4 regions of the Hymenobacter sedentarius genome follow, and region 1 is predicted to be linked to each of the others. Evidence: riboswitches for the same ligand, from Rfam matches in the RefSeq annotation. Region 1 holds a riboswitch; each other region holds the start of a gene.

Region 1 (4,630 bases):
TGGCGCTGGCTGCTGGCCGCGCTGCTCGTGCTGGTGGCCCGCGACTTTGGCTACATCTACCGCATCCGCCACATTGCCGAGGACGAGCTGACCTACCGGCAGGCACTGGACGTGATTATGATTTGGGAGTTTGCCTCCTGCGTGCTGCCCTCGGGGCAGGGCGGTACGGGGGTGGCGCCGTTTATTCTGGAAAAAGAAGGCATTCCGTTGGGCAAGGGCTTGGCCTACATCATGGTCACGGCGCTGCTCGACAACCTGTACTACGTGCTCATGGTGCCGCTGGTGGTGCTGGTGGCCGGGGCCGGGCTGTACCCGCACGAGGCCCTGCAAACCAACTTCGTGGCCACGCTGCGAATCGCCTTTGGGTTGAGCTACTTTTTTGTGCTGCTCTACGCTGGGCTCATGCTCTACGCCATTTTCGTCAACCCGCGCTCGGTGCGCCGGCTGCTGGTGCGGCTGTTTTCGTTTCGGCTGCTGCGGCGCTGGCGGCGCAAAGCCTACCGCCACGGCCAGGAAATGGTGCTGGCTTCGGTGCAGCTGCGGGGCAACGGGCCGCGCTACTGGTGGCACGCGTCGGTGAGCACGGTCTTTGTCTGGACGGCGCGCTACGCCATCATTGGCTGCCTCATTGCGGCCTTTGTGCCCATGGATGCGGGCACGTTCCTGTTCATTTTCGCCCGCAACATCACCTACAAAGTCATCCTGCTGATAGCCATCACGCCCGGCGGCGCGGGCATTGCAGAGGGCGCCTTCCCTACGTTCTTCGGCAAATTCATCGGCACGGCCACCATGACCAGCTTCATGGTGCTGCTGTACCGCGTGTTCACTTACTATCTCTACCTGGTGCTGGGCATGGTGTTTTTGCCGCGCTGGGTGGCGCGGGTATTCCTCCGCCACCCCGCGAAGCCCGAGCAATAAGCCTCGGAAAACCAGGTACCCGTAAACAAGAAAAGGCCCCGAACCGCAGTGGTTCGGGGCCTTTTCCCTAATTAGCAAGCGGCTATTACTCAGCTTCCAGCATCAAGGCAGCCCCATCGGCCGACTTCAGCGTGAGCTTTTTGTCGGTGAGGGTTTCCACGGTGAACGTGTTGCTGGTGGTAGCGTTATCGGGGGTCATGGTGAGGGTTTTGCCGGTCTGGTCAAACGTGTACTTGCCCGATACGGCGCCGTTGGCCCCAGTCATGTTGTAGGTGCCGTTGGCAAAAATGCGCAGTTCCTCTTGCTTTTGTGCATCGGTCTGCTTCACTTTGTCGCCGGTAGAGCTAGTTTCTTTCGCCGTTTTCCACACCTTGCTATCGGTGCCGTACAGCATATTTACACCCTCAACTTTACCTTTGTCGTTGTTGCAGGCCGTAGCAAACAGCGATAGCAAGAGCAACAAGCTGGCGAAATAACGAAGCGAAAAAAGCGACTGGGTTTTCATGGGTACAGAGGTGTTGGTGAAAGAAATAAGATGGCTGGCCCGGCAAAGCGGGCTCGTCGGCTTACGGCCCACACGCAAAAGGGTTTAGGACGAAACCTCGTCTGGCATCCTCCGTATAGTAGCTTCGTTGGGCCAGCCGAAGGCATTCCAGTCCAGTCAATTTTTCATTTAACCGACCGCACTCATGGGACTCTTTGATTTTCTTAGCGACAAAGGCGAGCAAAAGCCCGCAGAGCCGGCAGCCAAACCAGCCGCTGGCGGCACCGATTTTTTCGGGAATAACAACGCAGCCAATCCAGCTACCACCGGTGAGTCGTATACCGTAGTAAGCGGCGACTCGCTTTCCAAAATTGCCAAACACCACTACGGCGACGCGGCCAAGTGGCACCAGATATACGAGGCCAACAAGGCCCTCATCGGCAACAACCCTGACCACATCGAAGTGGGCCAGGTGTTGACCCTACCTAGTCTCTAGGTACTTTTTTGCAGAAAAAAGGTGAGAAAAGCCACTCTGTTTCAGGGTGGCTTTTTTGTGTTTTATTGAGCCGCTAAACGGAAGCGGCCCAGCTCAACTAGCCTGTGGTGGAGCTGGACAGGAAGAAATATTTTCTGTGCAATCGTTGGACATAAAAAAATTCCTTCCGTACATTTGGCTCACCACCAACACGGTACTCCCCTGCTCGCGGCAGGGTAGTTTCAAGTTTTATAGAGAAGCGGCGAGAGACTAGGCTCTGTGACCCGCTGGCAACCTTCGACCGCGCGAAAGGTGCCAAGTCCTACCCACCACCGGCGCAGGCCGGGGCGGGGCATATGAATCGAGTACCATGGAAAATTCCGCTTCCTTCTTTGTTGCCCCGAACGCTCCGGCTGCTTTGCGCGCCGCAGGTTCGGGCTTTTCCGTTGTGGCCCCAGGCGGCCAGAACGCCGCGTTGCGCCAGGAGCGAATGCGAATGTGTTGTTGCCTGTGTTGTTGCTAAGCTGATTTCGGCTTAGGCAACCCCTCCCCTTCTTTCTGGATTTTTTGGCGGCCCTCGGTGCCCGCCGCTGGCCCTTTCGGCGCGCAGCGGCCGGACCAATCGGGCCACATCTTCAGCACGGGCTTGTGGGGGTTCCGCTGCGCTTAAAAACTGCCATTTCAGGCCGTTGCGCGCTTATTTTCTTGCTTTTTCAGGTTTTTTCAACTCCAAACATACCCCCATCATGTCCGCTTCGCCCTTGCACTTCGAAACCCTCCAACTCCACGCCGGCCAGCAGCCCGACCCCACCACCGGGGCCCGCGCCGTGCCGCTGTTCCAAACCACCTCCTACGTGTTTAAAAATGCCGAACACGGCGCCAACCTGTTTGCTCTGAAGGAGTTCGGCAATATCTACACCCGCCTGATGAACCCCACCACCGACGTGTTTGAGCAGCGCGTGGCGGCGCTGGAAGGCGGCGTGGCGGCGCTGGCCACGGGGTCGGGGCAGGCGGCTCAATTCATTGCCCTGAACAACATCCTGCAGGCCGGCGACAACTTCGTGAGCTCGGCCTTTCTCTACGGCGGCACTTACAACCAGTTCAAGGTGGCGTTCAAGCGCTTGGGCATTGAGGTGCGCTTTGCTGATGGCGATAACCCGGCCAGCTTCGAGGCCCTGATTGACGACAAGACCAAGGCCATTTACCTGGAAACCATCGGCAACCCCAGCTACAGCATCCCGGACTTTGAGGCCATTGCCGCCATTGCCAACCGGCACGACCTGCCGTTGATTGTGGACAACACCTTTGGCGCGGGCGGCTACCTGTTCCGGCCCCTGGAGCACGGCGCGCACATCGTAGTAGAATCAGCCACGAAATGGATTGGCGGCCACGGCACCAGCATCGGCGGCGTGATTGTGGACGGCGGCACCTATGACTTCGGCAACGGCAAGTTTCCGCAGTTCACTGAGCCCAGCGAAGGCTACCACGGCCTGGTATTCAACGACGTATTTGGCAAGGGTGGGCCGTTTGGCAACATCGCTTTCATCATCCGGGCCCGGGTAGAAGGCCTGCGCGACTTCGGCCCGTCCATCAGCCCGTTCAACTCCTGGCAGCTGCTCATCGGCCTCGAAACGCTGAGCCTGCGCGTGGACCGCACGGTGGAAAACGCCCAGAAAATCGCCAACTGGCTGGAGCAGCACCCGCAGGTAGAAAGCGTGAACTACGCCGGCCTGGCCAGCAGCCCCTACCACCGCCTGGCCCAGAAATACCTCAAGCGCGGCTTCGGCGGCGTGCTCAGCTTCCAGCTCAAGGGCAGCAAGGAGTCGGCCACCCAGTTTATCGACAACCTCAAGCTCATCAGCCACCTGGCCAACGTGGGCGATGCCAAGACGCTCATCATCCAGCCCTCGGCCACCACGCACCAGCAACTGAGCGATGCCGAGCAGCTGGCGGCCGGCGTCACGCCCACTTCGCTGCGCCTTTCGGTGGGCATTGAGCACTTCGAAGACATCAAGGCCGATTTGCAGCAGGCCTTCGAGGCCATTGGCAACACCGCGGCGCTGCCCACCGAAGGCACCCAGGTAGGCGAGCCCGAACTGGAGCACGCCCAGCCCCTGGAAGTATAGCCCGATTGTCAGTTGTTGGCGGGGAGCTGCTGGCTATCAGCGGCTCCCACCATTAAGCATCCCGATATCTCACCGCGCCGACCGATAACTGACCAGCCGCTTCGATACCCGATACCCATGAAAGAATATATTTTTAACCTGCCCGACCTGCTGCTGGAAAGCGGGGAAACCCTGGCCAGCGCGCACGTGGCCTACCGCACCTGGGGCCAGCTCAACGCCGACCGCGACAACGTGGTGTGGGTGTGCCACGCCCTCACGGCCAATGCCGACGTGCTGAGCTGGTGGCCGGGCCTGGTGGGGCCGGGCTGCTACTTCGACCCGGCCGACTGGTTTATCGTGTGCGCCAACGTGTTGGGCTCCTGCTACGGCAGCACCAGCCCCCTCGACGCGGACCCGGCCACGGGCCAGCCCCGCTACCAGCACTTCCCGCGGCTTTCCATCCGCGACCTGGTGGCGGCGCACGAAGCGCTGCGCCAGGAATTGGGCCTGGAGGACATTCACACGATAATTGGGGGCTCACTGGGTGGGCAGCAGGCCTTGGAATGGGCAGTGCAGCGGCCGGATTTGTTCGACAATCTGGTGGTTATTGCCACTAATGCCCGCCATTCGGCCTGGGGCATTGCCTTC
Region 2 (4,630 bases), 370 kb from region 1:
GCGGGCCGACTTCACGACCTGCGGCAGGAACATTTTGCCGGCGCCGAACAGGTCGCCTACTACGTTCATGCCGGCCATCAGCGGGCCTTCAATCACGTCGAGCGGGCGGGCTAGCTCCTGGCGAGCAGCTTCGGTGTCTTCGTCGATGAATTCGGTGATGCCCTTCACCAGCGCGTGCGCCAGGCGCTCCTGCACCGGCAGGCTGCGCCAGGCATCGGCTACTACGGCCACTTTGCCTTTTTGCTTCACGGTTTCGGCAAATTCCAACAGGCGCTCGGTGGCGTCGGGGCGGCGGTTGAGCAGTACATCTTCCACCAGCTCCAGCAGGTCTTTGGGCACTTCGTCGTACACCGCGAGCTGGTTGGGGTTCACAATGCCCATGTCCAACCCGGCCCGGATGGCGTGGTAGAGGAAAGCCGCGTGCATGGCCTCGCGCACCACGTCGTTGCCGCGGAAGGAGAAGCTGATGTTCGACACGCCGCCGCTGGTGAGGGCGCCGGGCAGGTTCTGCTTAATCCAGCGCACGGCCTCGATGAAGTCAATGGCGTAGTTGCGGTGCTCCTCCATGCCAGTGCCGACGATGAGGATGTTGGGGTCGAAAATGATGTCCGTGGCCGGGAAGTCGATGCTCATCAGCAGGTCGTAGCTGCGCTGGCAGATTTCCTTGCGGCGCTCCAAGGTGTCGGCTTGGCCGTCCTCGTCGAAGGCCATTACGACCATGGCGGCGCCGTACTGGCGCACGGTGCGGGCCCGCTGCAAAAACACCTTCGGTCCTTCTTTCAGGGAAATGGAATTGACAATGCTCTTGCCCTGCACGCACTTCAGGCCGGCTTCCAGCACGCTCCATTTCGAGGAGTCTATCATCACCGGCACCCGCGCAATGTCGGGCTCCGAGGCAATGAGGTGCAGAAAGGTCGTCATGGCCTGCTCCGAGTCGAGCATGCCTTCGTCCATGTTGATGTCGAGCACCTGGGCGCCTTCTTCTACTTGCACGCGGGCCACGGCCAGGGCTTCCTCGTAGGCGCCGGTGCGGATGAGGCGGGCGAAGGCGCGGGAGCCCGTCACGTTGCAGCGCTCGCCCACGTTCACAAACAGGCTTTCGGGCTTGATGGCGAACGGCTCCAGGCCGCTTAGGTGGGTAGCGGGCGGGATTTCGGTGGGCAGCGGGCGCGGCTTGTACTGCTCGGCCAGCTTGCTCAATTCGGCAATGTGCTGCGGCGTGGTGCCACAACAGCCACCCACCACGGTCACGATGCCGTCCTTCAGATAATCTTCGACCAGCGCGGCGAATTCCTGGGCTGATTCATCGTAACCGCCAAACGCGTTGGGCAAGCCAGCATTCGGGTAAGCCGAGATGTGCACGTTGGAAATCCGACTCAATTCCTCCACATACTGCTTGAGCTGGTGCGCCCCAAGGGCGCAGTTCAGGCCCACGCTCAGCAGCGGCAAGTGGCTGATGCTGTTCCAGAAAGCCTCCACCGTCTGGCCCGAGAGCGTGCGGCCCGAAGCGTCGGTGATGGTGCCCGAAATCATGAGCGGAACCTGGCGGCCGCCTTCGTCGAAGAACTTCTGCACGGCGTATAGGGCCGCCTTGGCGTTCAGCGTGTCAAAAATGGTTTCGATGAGCAGGGTATCGACGCCGCCGTCGACGAGGCCGCGCACCTGCTCGAGGTAGGCGGTGGCCAATTCGTCGAAGGTCACGGCGCGGAAGCCGGGGCGGTTGACGTCGGGTGAGAGCGAGGCGGTGCGGTTTGTGGGGCCCACGGCGCCGGCTACGAAGCGCGGCTTGTCGGGCGTGGAGTATTCGTCGGCGGCTTCACGGGCCAGGCGAGCCGATTCGTAGTTGAGCTCATATACCACGTGCTCTAGGCCGTAGTCGGCCTGGGCGATGGTGGTGCCGGAGAAGGTATTGGTTTCCACCATGTCGGCCCCGGCCGCGAAGTACTCGGCGTGAATGCCCTTGATGATGTCCGGCCGGGTCAGGCTCAGCAGGTCGTTGTTGCCGCGCAGCGGCTTGGGGTGGTCGGCAAAGCGGGCGCCGCGAAAGTCCTCCTCGGTCAGCGGGTGGCGCTGAATCATGGTGCCCATGGCGCCGTCGAGAATCAGCAGGCGCTGGCGGAGCAGTTCGGGAAGGGGAGACGGAGCGGCGAGGGTGGCAGTGGACATTTCTTTCGGATTGGAGTACGGGCAGGCAGCGCGTATCCAGAAAGAAACCCGTACGGTTGAGTACGGTTCCGGCTGTCATCTTCTTTCACCTAAAAACGCGGTGAAACGGGAGTTGGCACCTATTCGCGGTAGGTTGCCAAGACGTCATCGGGCCCGGTCCCTCGGTCTTTCTGGATAGCAGCGTAGTGCGAAGATACAGCCGGAAACGGGAAGTGGATAGGAGCACTCCTATAACCTAAGGTGACCCGGTCCAGTTAAGCCGTACACTAACAATACAATTTCTGACCATGGCAAAACAGATGAAAGCCGCCTTCTTTACCGAATTCGGTGGGGCCGACAAAATTCAAGTGGGCACCCTCGACGTCCCCGCAGTGGGGGAGGGCGAAGTACTAGTCCGGGTAAAGGCGGCCGGCGTCAACCCCGTCGACTCGGCCATTCGGGCGGGTTACCTGCAGCAAGCCCTGCCGCACGTGTTTCCCATTATTCCGGGCTGGGACGTGGCCGGGGTGGTGGAAGAGCGCGGCCACAGCGCTCGGCGCTTTGCAGTCGGCGATGAGGTGTATGCTTACGCCCGGCGCCCCACCGTGCAGCACGGCACCTTTGCCGAATACATTGTGCTGCCCGAAAGCTATCTGGCGCAGCGGCCCCACAGCCTGAGCTGGGAGCAGGCCGGCGGCATTCCGCTGGCAGGCCTCACCGCTTATCAGTCCTTATTCGATGCCGGCAACCTGCAAGCGGGCCAGACCGTGCTGATACTTGGCGCCTCGGGCGGCGTGGGCAGCTTCGCCATCCAGCTGGCCAAGGACAAAGGCGCGACGGTAGTAGCCGTGGCCAGCGAGAAAAACTTCGCCTACATGAAAGAGTTGGGCGCCGATTTCACCGTCGATTACAAGCAGGGTAACGTGGGCGAAGCTGTGAAAGCCATCGTGCCAGCCGGCGTGGAGCTGATTTACGACTGCATCAGCGGCGAGACGCTCACGCAGAGTTTATCGGCCCTGAAGGCTGGCGGCACGCTGGTTTCCATCCTGCACAACGGCCAAGGGCTGGACCCCCACATCAACTTCCGTTACGTTTTCGTGGAGCCGAATGCGATGCAACTGGAGGCGCTGCAGCAACTAGCCGATGCCGGCAAGCTGAAAGTGCAGGTGAGCAAGACCTTTCCACTAGATGAAACCGCCGAGGCTTTAAATGAGATTGATTCGCATCATACTACCGGAAAAATCGTCATTGTGCCTTAGGTGGGAGTTGCTTGAATATTCCTTTGAAAGGCGGTTGGGTGCCGAGCGGTATGAGCAGAGGAACTTCACCCCTGCCGGGCACGGCCCCGGCCCCTCTCCATAAGAGAGGGGTGCCAAACGTTAATTCATTGAAAAAGCCCCAGCTTAATATTGAGCTGGGGCTTTTGGTTTTTTATAAGTTGAGCATGAGCCACTGTGGCTCCCCTCTCTATTGGAGAGGGGCCGGGGCCGTGCCCGGCAGGGGTGAGGTTCCGGTCACGCGAGATGCTTCGCTCGGTTCTACTGGCAGGCAACTAAAGTGCGTCATTATTTAGGCGCTCCGGGGTTATAAAGCCCACGCGGGCCACACGCTGCCCGCAGGAAACACAGCCGGCTCCGGCGGCAGCTCCAGAAACGCAGTTGCCCCCAGCAAGCCTGCTAAGTCACCAGAACCACCGACGCGCAGCGGCGTCGCCAGCCGGCGCCCTTCCGCATCCACCGTCAGGCGCACGGGTACGAAGTGTGCCAACTGGGGCTTGAAGTTGATGTCGACAGTGAGCACGGCAGGCGCGGGCGTTTCGGCAGTAGCGGCCTGTTCGGAAGCTTCAGCGGGCTGCATGCAGGCGCGCAGCCAGGGCCGCACGTAGCGGCAGGCCGTGAGGAAAGTTGAAACCGGATTTCCCGGCAGGCCGAACACCACGGGCCCTTCGGCGCGCGCGCCAAACCACATGGGCTTGCCGGGGCGCTGATTTACCTCGTGGAAGATTTCCTTCACGCCCAGCTCGCGCAGCAGGCCGGGCAGGTGGTCGGCGCGGCCCTTGCTCACGGCACCGCTCAGCACCACGGCATCGAAGTCTGCGCCGAGGATGTTGGTCAGGCCCAGGCTTAGCTCCTCCCGGTCGTCGGGAAGGTGAAACAGCGAAACGTCGGCCCCGACTTGGGTGAACAGGGCCTGCAGCGCGTATGCATTGGAACGTCGGATTTGGTGCGGCTGGGGCGTTTCGCTGATGCCCACCAGCTCGTCGCCCGTGCTGATGACGGCGAGGCGCGGGGCGCGGGTTACGGCTATTTCGGCGGCACCTATGGTGGCGGCTACAGCCAGTTCGGCGGGGCCCAGGCGCGTGCCGGGAGCGAGCAATACGTTACCCTGGCGGCGGTCGGCGGCCTGGCCGTGGATGTTGACGCCGGGCGCGGGGGGCGGCGGAATCTGGATGGTGGCGCGGTTGTCGGCCAGCAAAATGTCTTCG
Region 3 (4,630 bases), 2.1 Mb from region 1:
ATGCTGGCACAAAGTGACGCGTTTCATGTGTCTTCCAGATGTGCCCTGTGTTACGCCAACGTTAACCCTTTGCAAATGTATACCGCCACCGGTCTCGGATTCCCTTCGCTTTCATCAAAACCCTTTGTATGAGAGAGTGTTACCCTTAATGGCCTATAGTCACGGGAAAAGCAGCCCCGCGGTTGGCCCTTGCCCCTGAATTTACGTACTTACCTTGCCTGAAATTTATCTTACCTCCCATTCCCAAGACCGGCTCTGCCGGCCGCACCTACTTTATGGCTGCAATCAGCGACAACAAAGTCGTCACCATCACCTACGACCTCAGCGTGACCGACGAAAACCAGGAAAAAGTGTTGGTTGAATCAGCCGAAGCCGATGCGCCCATGGTCTTTCTCTTTGGCCACAGCGGCCTGCCCGAGGAATTTGAATCCCAGCTCAACGGCAAAAACCCCGGCGACTCCTTCCAGTTTAGCCTAACCCCCGACCAGGCCTACGGCGACTACGACGAGCAGGCGCTGGTGGAAATCCCCAAGGATGTCTTCATGATTGACGGCAAGCTCGACGACGAGATGCTGCAAATCGGCAATTTTCTGCCCATGGCCGACAACGAAGGCAACCACATGCAGGCCAAAGTGGTCAGCATCGGCGATTCGGGCGTGCAAATGGACTTCAACCACCCGCTCGCGGGCATGGTGATGCACTTTGCCGGCAAGGTGCAGGACGTGCGCGATGCCACCGCCGAGGAGCTGGCCCACGGCCACGTGCACGGCGAAGGCGGCCACCATCACTAGGGCTTAGATTAGCTCAATTCTTAAGACGTCCTATGGTTGAGTCAGTGCTTAACCATAGGGCGTTTTTATTTTCCATATATAAGCTTCCGTATTCGTTCTGATTAGGCAAGGTGGACTGGCTTAGGTAGAGCGTTTCACCACCAGAACTTGGCCCTTCTGCCCGGCGGAAAGACGCGGCTGCCCGAACCAGAAGCTCAATAAGTGTTGGGTTCCAGAGCCAATCTTCAGCGTAACTGAGCTGCACAACGAGAAGCTTTTTACGTTTTTTTCTTGGGAAAATATTTCGCGACGCGACTCCGCCGTAACGAGGTATTTATTGGCTCAGGGGTGGCAAGAAGGCCTGTTTTCATGCTCTTATTACCGCGAAGCAATCCTGAGCCAATTACGCTTTGCAAAAAGAATTTTGGCTTTTGCATTAGCATTTCAAAAGCCGGGTGCTTTCATTTGCCCTTACAATTCCTTCAGAACAAAGAATTGTTTTTATACAGAGGCGTGGAGAGACAGGCTCGACGAAACGCCGGCAACCAACGAGGTTAACCCCTTGAAACGGTGCCAAGTCCTGACCATATAAAAACAAAAGCCATGGACTTTTTGCGTCCCCTCCCCGCTGTTTCGACCACCTCGTTTGCTGTACAGCATCGGTGTTGTTGTATGTTGAGTGCTGCCGCCTGTATGCGGTAGGCCGGCCGGGGTTGTTGAGCTGATTCAGCTGTTTCATTTTCCTGCCGGCCGTAAGGGCTCCCGCGGCTAAGCCATAGCCGGGTGCTGCAGGGGCTTTCGTGCCCGGGCGGCGGCTTCTTGCCAGCCTATTGGCGTCCTCCCGTGAGCGGGGGGCGCTGGCCAATTTTCTGTTTCTGGGCAATACTGCGGCTTTGGGGCCGGGCGCCGTTGTGCACAAACGGTGGCCCAGCTCAACCGCGGAACGCCGCAACCGCAACCCTCCTCCTGGTGCACCGGAGGGGCCCCGGCGACTGCGGCGCATCGGCCCAGCCCTCCCCTCGATACGGGCCTTTCCCTCCCACCGCTTGGTAGCGGCCGACGCCGGGCCCTCAACCTCAACATCAATCTTTTATGTATACCCGTACGCTCCGGCGGACGCTCTTCCTGCTGCTGTGGGGAGGTGCCTCCGTCACTAGTTATGCCCAATCGGACCCTGCCCCGCTCGTGAGCGGCACCGTGACCGATGCCGCCAGCCATACCCCCTTGCCGGGCGTGACCGTAATGGCCAAAGGCAGCACCATTGGCACCACCACCGACGTCAATGGCAAATTTTCCCTATCAGTACCCGCGGGTAGCGAACTGGTATTCAGCTTCGTCGGGTATGCCCGGAAGGAACTGCAAGCCACGGGTGGCGCACTTACCGTAGACCTCGCCGCCGATTTGCAGGAGCTCTCGGAGGTGGTGGTGACGGGCTACAGCGAGCAAAACCGCAAGACCCTAACCAGCGCCATAAGCTCGGTGAAAGGGGAAGAGTTGAAGAACATTCCGGCGGCCAGCCCCGACCAGTTGCTGCAGGGCAAAGCGCCCGGCGTGCAGGTATCGGCCAACTCGGGCGTGCCGGGTGGCGGCGTCTTCATCCGCATCCGGGGCAGCAACTCGGTGAACGCCAGCAACGACCCGCTATACGTGGTCGACGGGGTGTTCATCAACAACACCAACCTGATTGCGACGGGCCTGGGCAACCAGGTGTCGAGCAACCCGCTGGCTGACCTGAACCCGCAGGACATCGAGAGCATGGAAATCCTGAAGGACGCCAACGCGACGGCCATCTACGGCTCGCGCGGCGCCAACGGCGTGGTGCTCATCACCACCAAACGGGGCAAAGCCGGCGACAAAACCCGCATCACCTTAAACAACTACCACGCCCTCTCCAAAGCGCCGAAACAGTACCAACTGGCTAGCGGGCCGGATTTGGCAACGCTGGAAAATGAGCGGTTTATCAACGACGGCGGCAACCCGGGGCTTGTGCCCTACCGCGCGGTGTCGGCCGGCGGGCGCGGCATGCCCGAAGAGCAGCCCACCTACGACCGGCTCAGCGACGTGTTTCGCACCGCCCAGACGCACAGCTACGAGCTGTCGGCAGCCGGGGGCTCGGCCAAAACCCAGTTTTATATCGGGGCGGGCTACTTCACGCAGGAGTCGGTGGCAAAGCCCAGCGCGTTTGACCGGTTTTCGCTGCGCGTCAACCTCGATAACTCGGTGACCGACAAGCTGCGCATTGGCACGAGCACGGCCCTGAGCCGCACGCACCGCAACGTAAGCAGCAACGACAACAACCCGGTGGGTGTCATCAACTCGGCCCTGTTCACCCGCGCCAACCTGCCGGTGTACAACCCCGACGGCTCCTATGCCAAGTACGGCTCGTTTGATAATGCCCTGGCCCTCATCAGGAACCTGAACAACGACGCGGTGGGCTCGCGCGTCATCTCGAACGTGTACGGCACCTACCAGTTTGGCAAAAACCTGACGTTTCGCAGCAGTTGGAGCATCGACTTCAACGACATGTACGAGAACAATTTCAACAACACGTTGATACTAGCCGGGCAGCCGCGCGGCACGGCCTCGTCGTTTCTCTCGCGCGACATCACCCTGCTCAACGAGCAAACCCTAAACTACAGCGTCAACTTCGGCGAGAACCATTCGGTGCAAGCCTTGGTGGGCAACACGCTACAGCGCAATACCTTCCAGCGCACCAGCCTGGCGGGCCAGCAGTTTCCGGGCAATGACCTGACCACCATTGCGTCGGCGGCTACCCAGACGGGCAGTTCGTCGCGCTCACAGGCCGGGCTGGTGTCGTTTTTCGGCAAGGCCACCTACAGCTTCAAGGAGCGCTACACGGCCGACGTGAGCGTGCGGGCCGATGCATCCTCGCGTTTCGGCAGCGAAAACCGCTGGGGCTATTTCCCGGCCGTGGGCCTGGGCTGGCGACTGGGCGACGAGAGCTTCATTCAAGACCTTGGCATTTTCCAGGAGCTGAAGCTGCGGGCCAGCTTGGGCAAAACCGGCAACCAGGCCGGCATCAGCGACTTTGCGGCGCTGGGCCTGGTGCAGGGTGGCGCCAACTATCTCGACCTGCCGGGCACGGCCCCGCTGCAGCTGGCAAACCCCAACCTGAGCTGGGAATCGACCCGGCAATGGAACGCGGGCCTGGACGCTGCCGTGCTGCAAAACCGGCTGGTGCTTGAGCTCAATTACTACGACAAGTACACCTCGGGCCTGCTGCTGAACGTGCCGGTGCCGCGTAAAACGGGCTTCTCGTCGCTGGTAGAGAACTACGGCGCCGTGAGCAACAAAGGCTTTGAAGCCCAGGCCACGGCCAACTGGCTGCCCAAGGGCGTCCTGCAGTGGAGCACCACCGTTAACATTGCCCGCAACGTGAACAAGATTGAAAAGCTGGCCGCGCCCATCACCACGGGCTCGCGCGACATTTTTCGGCTGGAAGAGGGCGCCCCGCTCTACTCCTTCTGGCTGTACCACCAGACCCGCGTGAACCCAGAAAATGGCGACGCCGAATACGAGGACGTGAACGGCGACGGCCGGATTACCGTGGCCGACCGCAAGCTGGTGGGTAACGCCTGGCCCGACTACTTCGGCGGCGTCACCAATTCCGTTACCTATAAAGGCGTGGACTTTGGCTTTACGCTGAATTTCGAGCAGGGCGCGAAAATCATGAACATGAACCGCTTCTTCCTCGTGCACGGCGGCACCCAGAGCAACATCGGCTACCTGAGCGAGCAGCTGGAGCGCTGGCAGCGGCCCGGCGACGTGACCAACATCCCGCGCCTGACCACCAACGCCAGTAGCAACAACTACGGCGGCGTGGTGCAAAACCTGAGTGA
Region 4 (4,630 bases), 1.7 Mb from region 1:
CTCGATGGCATGCGGCTCAACGACCCGCTTTCGGGCCACTTCGGCGCGTATATGCCCATCACCCCTGCCGAAATTGAGCAGATTGAAATCATCCGCGGCGCGGGCGCGGCCCTGTATGGCCCCGATGCCGTGGGCGGCGTAATCAACATCGTGACCAAGACCTTTGCCGCCACCGAGCGCCGCGACGAAGCCGAGCTCACCAGCACCACCATGCGCGGCGAGTGGAACCTGTGGCACACCAACACCGGCGGCTTCCTGGCCAAGAACAAGCTGCGCGTGGGCGGCGGCATCCTGCTGAACACCACCGACGGCCAGCCGCGCGACTACCCCAGCACCTTGCGCAGCGATGCCAGCCTGAAAACGTACTCCGTCTCCGCCGCTTACGAGCTGGCCCCTAAGCTCAGCCTGGCCGCCCGCGGCAGCTTCGACCGTCGCAACTACAGCGCCCAGTATTTCTACACCACCAACCCCGCCGACCAGGCCCGCGAAACCACCAACCGCAACTGGTACCAGGGCCAGCTGCGTTACCAGCACAACGAGCGCAGCCGCACCGAGGCGCAGGTATCGGCCAGCCGCAGCACCGATTACTACGTGTTCACGCCCACGTCGGCGGCCAGCGACCACCTCACCCACTACACCAACGTGCTGCTGAGCCACCAGCAGCAGTTTTCCGACAAGGTACGCGCCACCCTGGGCGGACAGGCCGACCGCCGCGCCGTGGTCAGCAACGACCGGGGCACGCACGCCCAGTGGCACTACGCCGCGTTTGGAGTGGTGGCCGTCACGCTCACGCCCAGCCTCGCCCTCACCGGCGGCCTGCGCCTCGACCACGACCAAGCCTACGGCACCGAGCTGGTGCCCCAGCTTAACGTGAGCCAGCAGATAGGGGAGGTGTTGACCATACGCGGGGCCGTGGGCCGGGCCATCCGTGCCCCTGATTTTACGGAGCGCTACACCTCCAACGGCCGGGCCGGCATTGTGCCCAACGGCTTCAACGTGGGCAACCCCGCCTTAGAAGCCGAGCGCACGGTAAACTACGAGTTGGGCGCCGACGTGCGCCCGCTGCCGGGCCTCACGGCCAAGGCTACCTATTTCGTGCGCAAAGGCAACAACCAGATAGACTACGTGCCCGATTCCGGTGAGCACATTTACTACGTGACGGGGCTCACCAACCTGTCCGGCTCCCGCACGTACCGTTTCGCCCAGAACCTGTTTGAGGTAACCACCCAGGGGCTGGAAACGGAGTTGAGCTGGGCCCACGCCTTCACCCCCAAAACCCGCTTCGATGGCAGCGTGGGCTACACCAACGTGCGCGTTACCAACAACGAGAACATTGCCTCGCAGTACCTGGCCAACATTGCCCGCCAGGTGATTTCGGGCACGGTCAGCCTCACTTCCCACCGCGTAAACGGCAGCCTGAGCGGCCTGTGGAAGCAGCGCAATAGCGCCGCCGTGGCCGCCATCAGCCGGAGCCAGGCCGCCGAATACGTGGTGTTCAATGCCCGCCTCGAAGTAGCGCTGCTGCCCAAGAAACTCTGGCTCACGGGGCAGGTGCAAAACCTGTTCAACGAGAAGTACTCCGACCTGCTGGGCGCCCAGATGCCCACCCGCTGGCTGATGGGCGGCCTGCGGCTGGCTCTGCAGCGGTAGATGAGAAATGCGCCTTAGCGCATCCCCACCCGCACTTTTTACAATTGAAGCCCCCGATTTGGAACATATCGGGGGCTTTGCTGTATCTTTGCCGTATCAATTCTTTCTCCCTAAAGGATTGTTTTTATACAGAGGCGCTGAGAGACAGGCTCAATGAAGCGCCGGCAACCATCCGCAACCGCGGGCAAGGTGCCAATTCCTGACCATATAAAAACAAGTTGCCGTGGACGCTGCCAACAACCTCCCCCTTCCGATTGCTGCTGTTACTGCTCGCCCCGCTGTCATGCGTTGGGCTGGCATGGGCTGTTGTTGCTGTTGTTGTCTGGCCTAGCCCGCCTGCCCCGAGCGTTTCTTCGCGGGTAGGCAGGCGGTAGCGCAGGCTGGGAGCCTGCGTGTGCTGTACCGCCGCCCCCGCGGCGTTCATTTCCTCTATTTCTGGGTTGCTGTCGGCTGCTCCGCTGTGCGCGCAGCCGGCTTCGTGTCGAACTACCTGCGCTGTTGTGGCCCAAAATTGAGCAAGCGCCGGCGCAAGGTTCGGCTACCCCGAATGGAAGGCTCTTCCGGCCCATCATACCCTGCTTTTACTTGATTTTTTGTAGCCGCAGCCCAGCCTAATCTGGTTGCGGACTGCTGTTCTCACCACATTTATTTCAACTAACTCTTTTGATATGTCGCTGAACCAAAAGCCCATTGGCATTTATTTCGAGCACCCTGAATGGTTTAAGCCACTCTTTGCGGAGCTGGACCGCCGTGGGCTAGCCTACGAGAAAATTGACGCCGCCCACCACCTCTTCGACCCTTCCGAGAAGGAGAGTGGCTACAGCCTGGTAGTGAACCGGATGAGTTCCTCGGCCTACCTGCGGGGCCATGGGCAGGGCATTTTCCACACCGCGGGCTACGCGACGCACCTTGAGCGCATCGGCACGCGCATTATCAACGGTTCAGCGGCCACGGCCATCGAAACCAACAAAGCCCGCCAGCTCTCGCTGTTTGAGTCGCTGGAACTGAAATACCCGAAGTCGTTTGTGATAAATCACGCCTCGCGGGCGGTCGATGCGGCCCAGCAATTGCGCTTCCCCATCGTGGTGAAGGTGAACATCGGCGGCAGCGGCGCGGGCATCATCCGCTTCGACACGCTGGAAGGCTTGCAGGCGGCGGTCGACAACAACCAGATTGACCTGGGCATCGACCAAACCGCGTTGGTGCAGGAATACGTGACGCCCCGGGGCGGCAACATCCACCGCGTGGAAACGCTGGATGGCAAGTTCCTGTACGCCATGAAGGTGTTTACCACCGGCGAGAGCTTCAACCTGTGCCCGGCCGAAATCTGCCAGATTCCGGAGGAGCAGTCGGCGGAGTTCTGCCTAACCGAAGCACCCAAAAAAGGCATTCAGGTGGAAGCCTTCACGCCGCCCGCCGAGGTGATTGCCGCTGTGGAGCGCATCGTGGCCGCCGCCAAAATTGACGTGGGCGGCATCGAATACCTCATCGACGACCGCACCGGCGACGTGCTTTTCTACGACATCAACGCCCTGTCCAACTTCGTGGCCGACGCCGTGAACGTGGTCGGCTTCGACCCCTACGCCCGCTTCGTGGACTACCTGGAAGCCCAGCTTCCCGGTACTGGCACCCCAGCCCAATCAGCTGCCACAACCACGGCCACATCAGCTCCACAACTTGTCACGGAATCAATACACTAAGCCATGAAATTCGGATATTGGATGCCCATTTTTGGGGGCTGGCTGCGCAACGTGGAAGACGAGCAGATGCCCACCGACTGGAGCTACGTTAAGAAACTGGCGCAGCGCAGCGAGGCCCTCGGCTACGACCTCACGCTCATCGCCGAGCTGTACCTCAACGACATCAAGGGCCAGGAAGCGCCTTCGCTCGAAGCCTGGAGCACCGCTGCCGCACTGGCCGCCGTGACCGAGCAGCTGGAAATCATGGTGGCCGTGCGCCCCACCTTCCACAACCCCGCGCAGCTGGCCAAGCAGGCCGCCAACATCGACCTGATTGCGCCCGGCCGGCTGTCGCTGAACGTGGTATCAAGCTGGTGGCGCGACGAGGCCACCAAGTACGGCCTGCACTTCGAGCAGCACGACGACCGGTACGCCCGCACCCGCGAGTGGCTCGATGTGGTGACCAACGTGTGGAAGCAGGACCATTTCAGCTACGACGGCAAGTACTACCAGGTGGCCGATAACGTGCTGCAGCCCAAGCCCGCTAAGGCGCCCTTCCTGTACGCCGGCGGTGAGTCGGAAGCGGCCAAAGACCTGATTTCGACCCAGTGCGACGGCTACGTGATGCACGGCGACTCGCCGGAGCAAATTGGGGCCCGCATCGCCGACATGCGCCGCCGCCGCGAGCAGAAAGGCCTGCCGCCCATGAGGTTTGGCGTGGCTGGCTACACCATCGTGCGCGACAACGACCAGGACGTGAAGAAGGAGCTCGACCGCATTACCAACGTGAAGTCCTCAGCCGCGGGCTACGGCAACTACCAGCAGTGGCTGGCCGGCACCCAGCTCGAGCAGCAAGTGTCGCTGCACGATTACTCGGTGTCGAACCGCGGCCTCCGCACCGGCCTCACTGGTACGCCGGCCCAGATTCAGGACCGCATCGGCGCCTTCGAAGAAGTAGGCGTGGATTTCTTCCTGCTGCAGGCCAGCCCGCAGCTTGAGGAAATGGAGCGGTTCTCGGAGTCGGTGATTCAAGTTTTAGCGTAGTCCGGCAATTTCGGATTGCCAAACACCAGCACGTCATGCTGAGCGCAGCCGAAGCATCTCGCTTGTGCAAGTAATTCTCACGTTTGGGTTATTACTGCCAGCGAGATGCTTCGGCTGCGCTCAGCATGACGGTTCTTTAGGCGCATTAATGCGCATTAGTACTTAACGTGCCTATGGCGCGTACTCACAAATTACATGCTCAAAAAATCACTGGAGCTGCTTCGATTGGAAGCGGCCGAAACGGGGGCCAACACCCT

Evidence for each region. A riboswitch is a leader RNA that binds a small molecule or an ion and turns the genes downstream of it on or off. The one in region 1 is predicted to bind S-adenosylmethionine.
Region 2: another riboswitch for S-adenosylmethionine. It lies ahead of metH (methionine synthase); the one in region 1 lies ahead of AUC43_RS05420 (O-acetylhomoserine aminocarboxypropyltransferase/cysteine synthase family protein).
Region 3: another riboswitch for S-adenosylmethionine. It lies ahead of AUC43_RS14125 (SusC/RagA family TonB-linked outer membrane protein); the one in region 1 lies ahead of AUC43_RS05420 (O-acetylhomoserine aminocarboxypropyltransferase/cysteine synthase family protein).
Region 4: another riboswitch for S-adenosylmethionine. It lies ahead of AUC43_RS12490 (ATP-grasp domain-containing protein); the one in region 1 lies ahead of AUC43_RS05420 (O-acetylhomoserine aminocarboxypropyltransferase/cysteine synthase family protein).

Annotation. Positions count from the first base shown of each region.
Region 1 covers NZ_CP013909.1:1,299,322-1,303,951, reverse strand. The annotation lists gene AUC43_RS05435 (lysylphosphatidylglycerol synthase transmembrane domain-containing protein) at 1-918, shown strand, start outside; gene AUC43_RS05430 (hypothetical protein) at 1,004-1,423, opposite strand; gene AUC43_RS05425 (LysM peptidoglycan-binding domain-containing protein) at 1,608-1,898, shown strand; SAM riboswitch class I at 2,124-2,240, shown strand; gene AUC43_RS05420 (O-acetylhomoserine aminocarboxypropyltransferase/cysteine synthase family protein) at 2,624-4,003, shown strand; gene metX (homoserine O-acetyltransferase MetX) at 4,121-4,630, shown strand, end outside.
Region 2 covers NZ_CP013909.1:1,664,643-1,669,272, forward strand. The annotation lists gene metH (methionine synthase) at 1-2,166, opposite strand, end outside; SAM riboswitch class I at 2,239-2,347, opposite strand; gene AUC43_RS06860 (NADP-dependent oxidoreductase) at 2,454-3,404, shown strand; gene AUC43_RS06865 (molybdopterin molybdotransferase MoeA) at 3,730-4,630, opposite strand, start outside.
Region 3 covers NZ_CP013909.1:3,431,651-3,436,280, reverse strand. The annotation lists gene AUC43_RS14130 (FKBP-type peptidyl-prolyl cis-trans isomerase) at 276-791, shown strand; SAM riboswitch class I at 1,269-1,365, shown strand; gene AUC43_RS14125 (SusC/RagA family TonB-linked outer membrane protein) at 1,863-4,630, shown strand, end outside.
Region 4 covers NZ_CP013909.1:3,045,043-3,049,672, forward strand. The annotation lists gene AUC43_RS12485 (TonB-dependent receptor plug domain-containing protein) at 1-1,650, shown strand, start outside; SAM riboswitch class I at 1,772-1,864, shown strand; gene AUC43_RS12490 (ATP-grasp domain-containing protein) at 2,319-3,350, shown strand; gene AUC43_RS12495 (LLM class flavin-dependent oxidoreductase) at 3,354-4,373, shown strand; gene AUC43_RS12500 (amino acid permease) at 4,569-4,630, shown strand, end outside.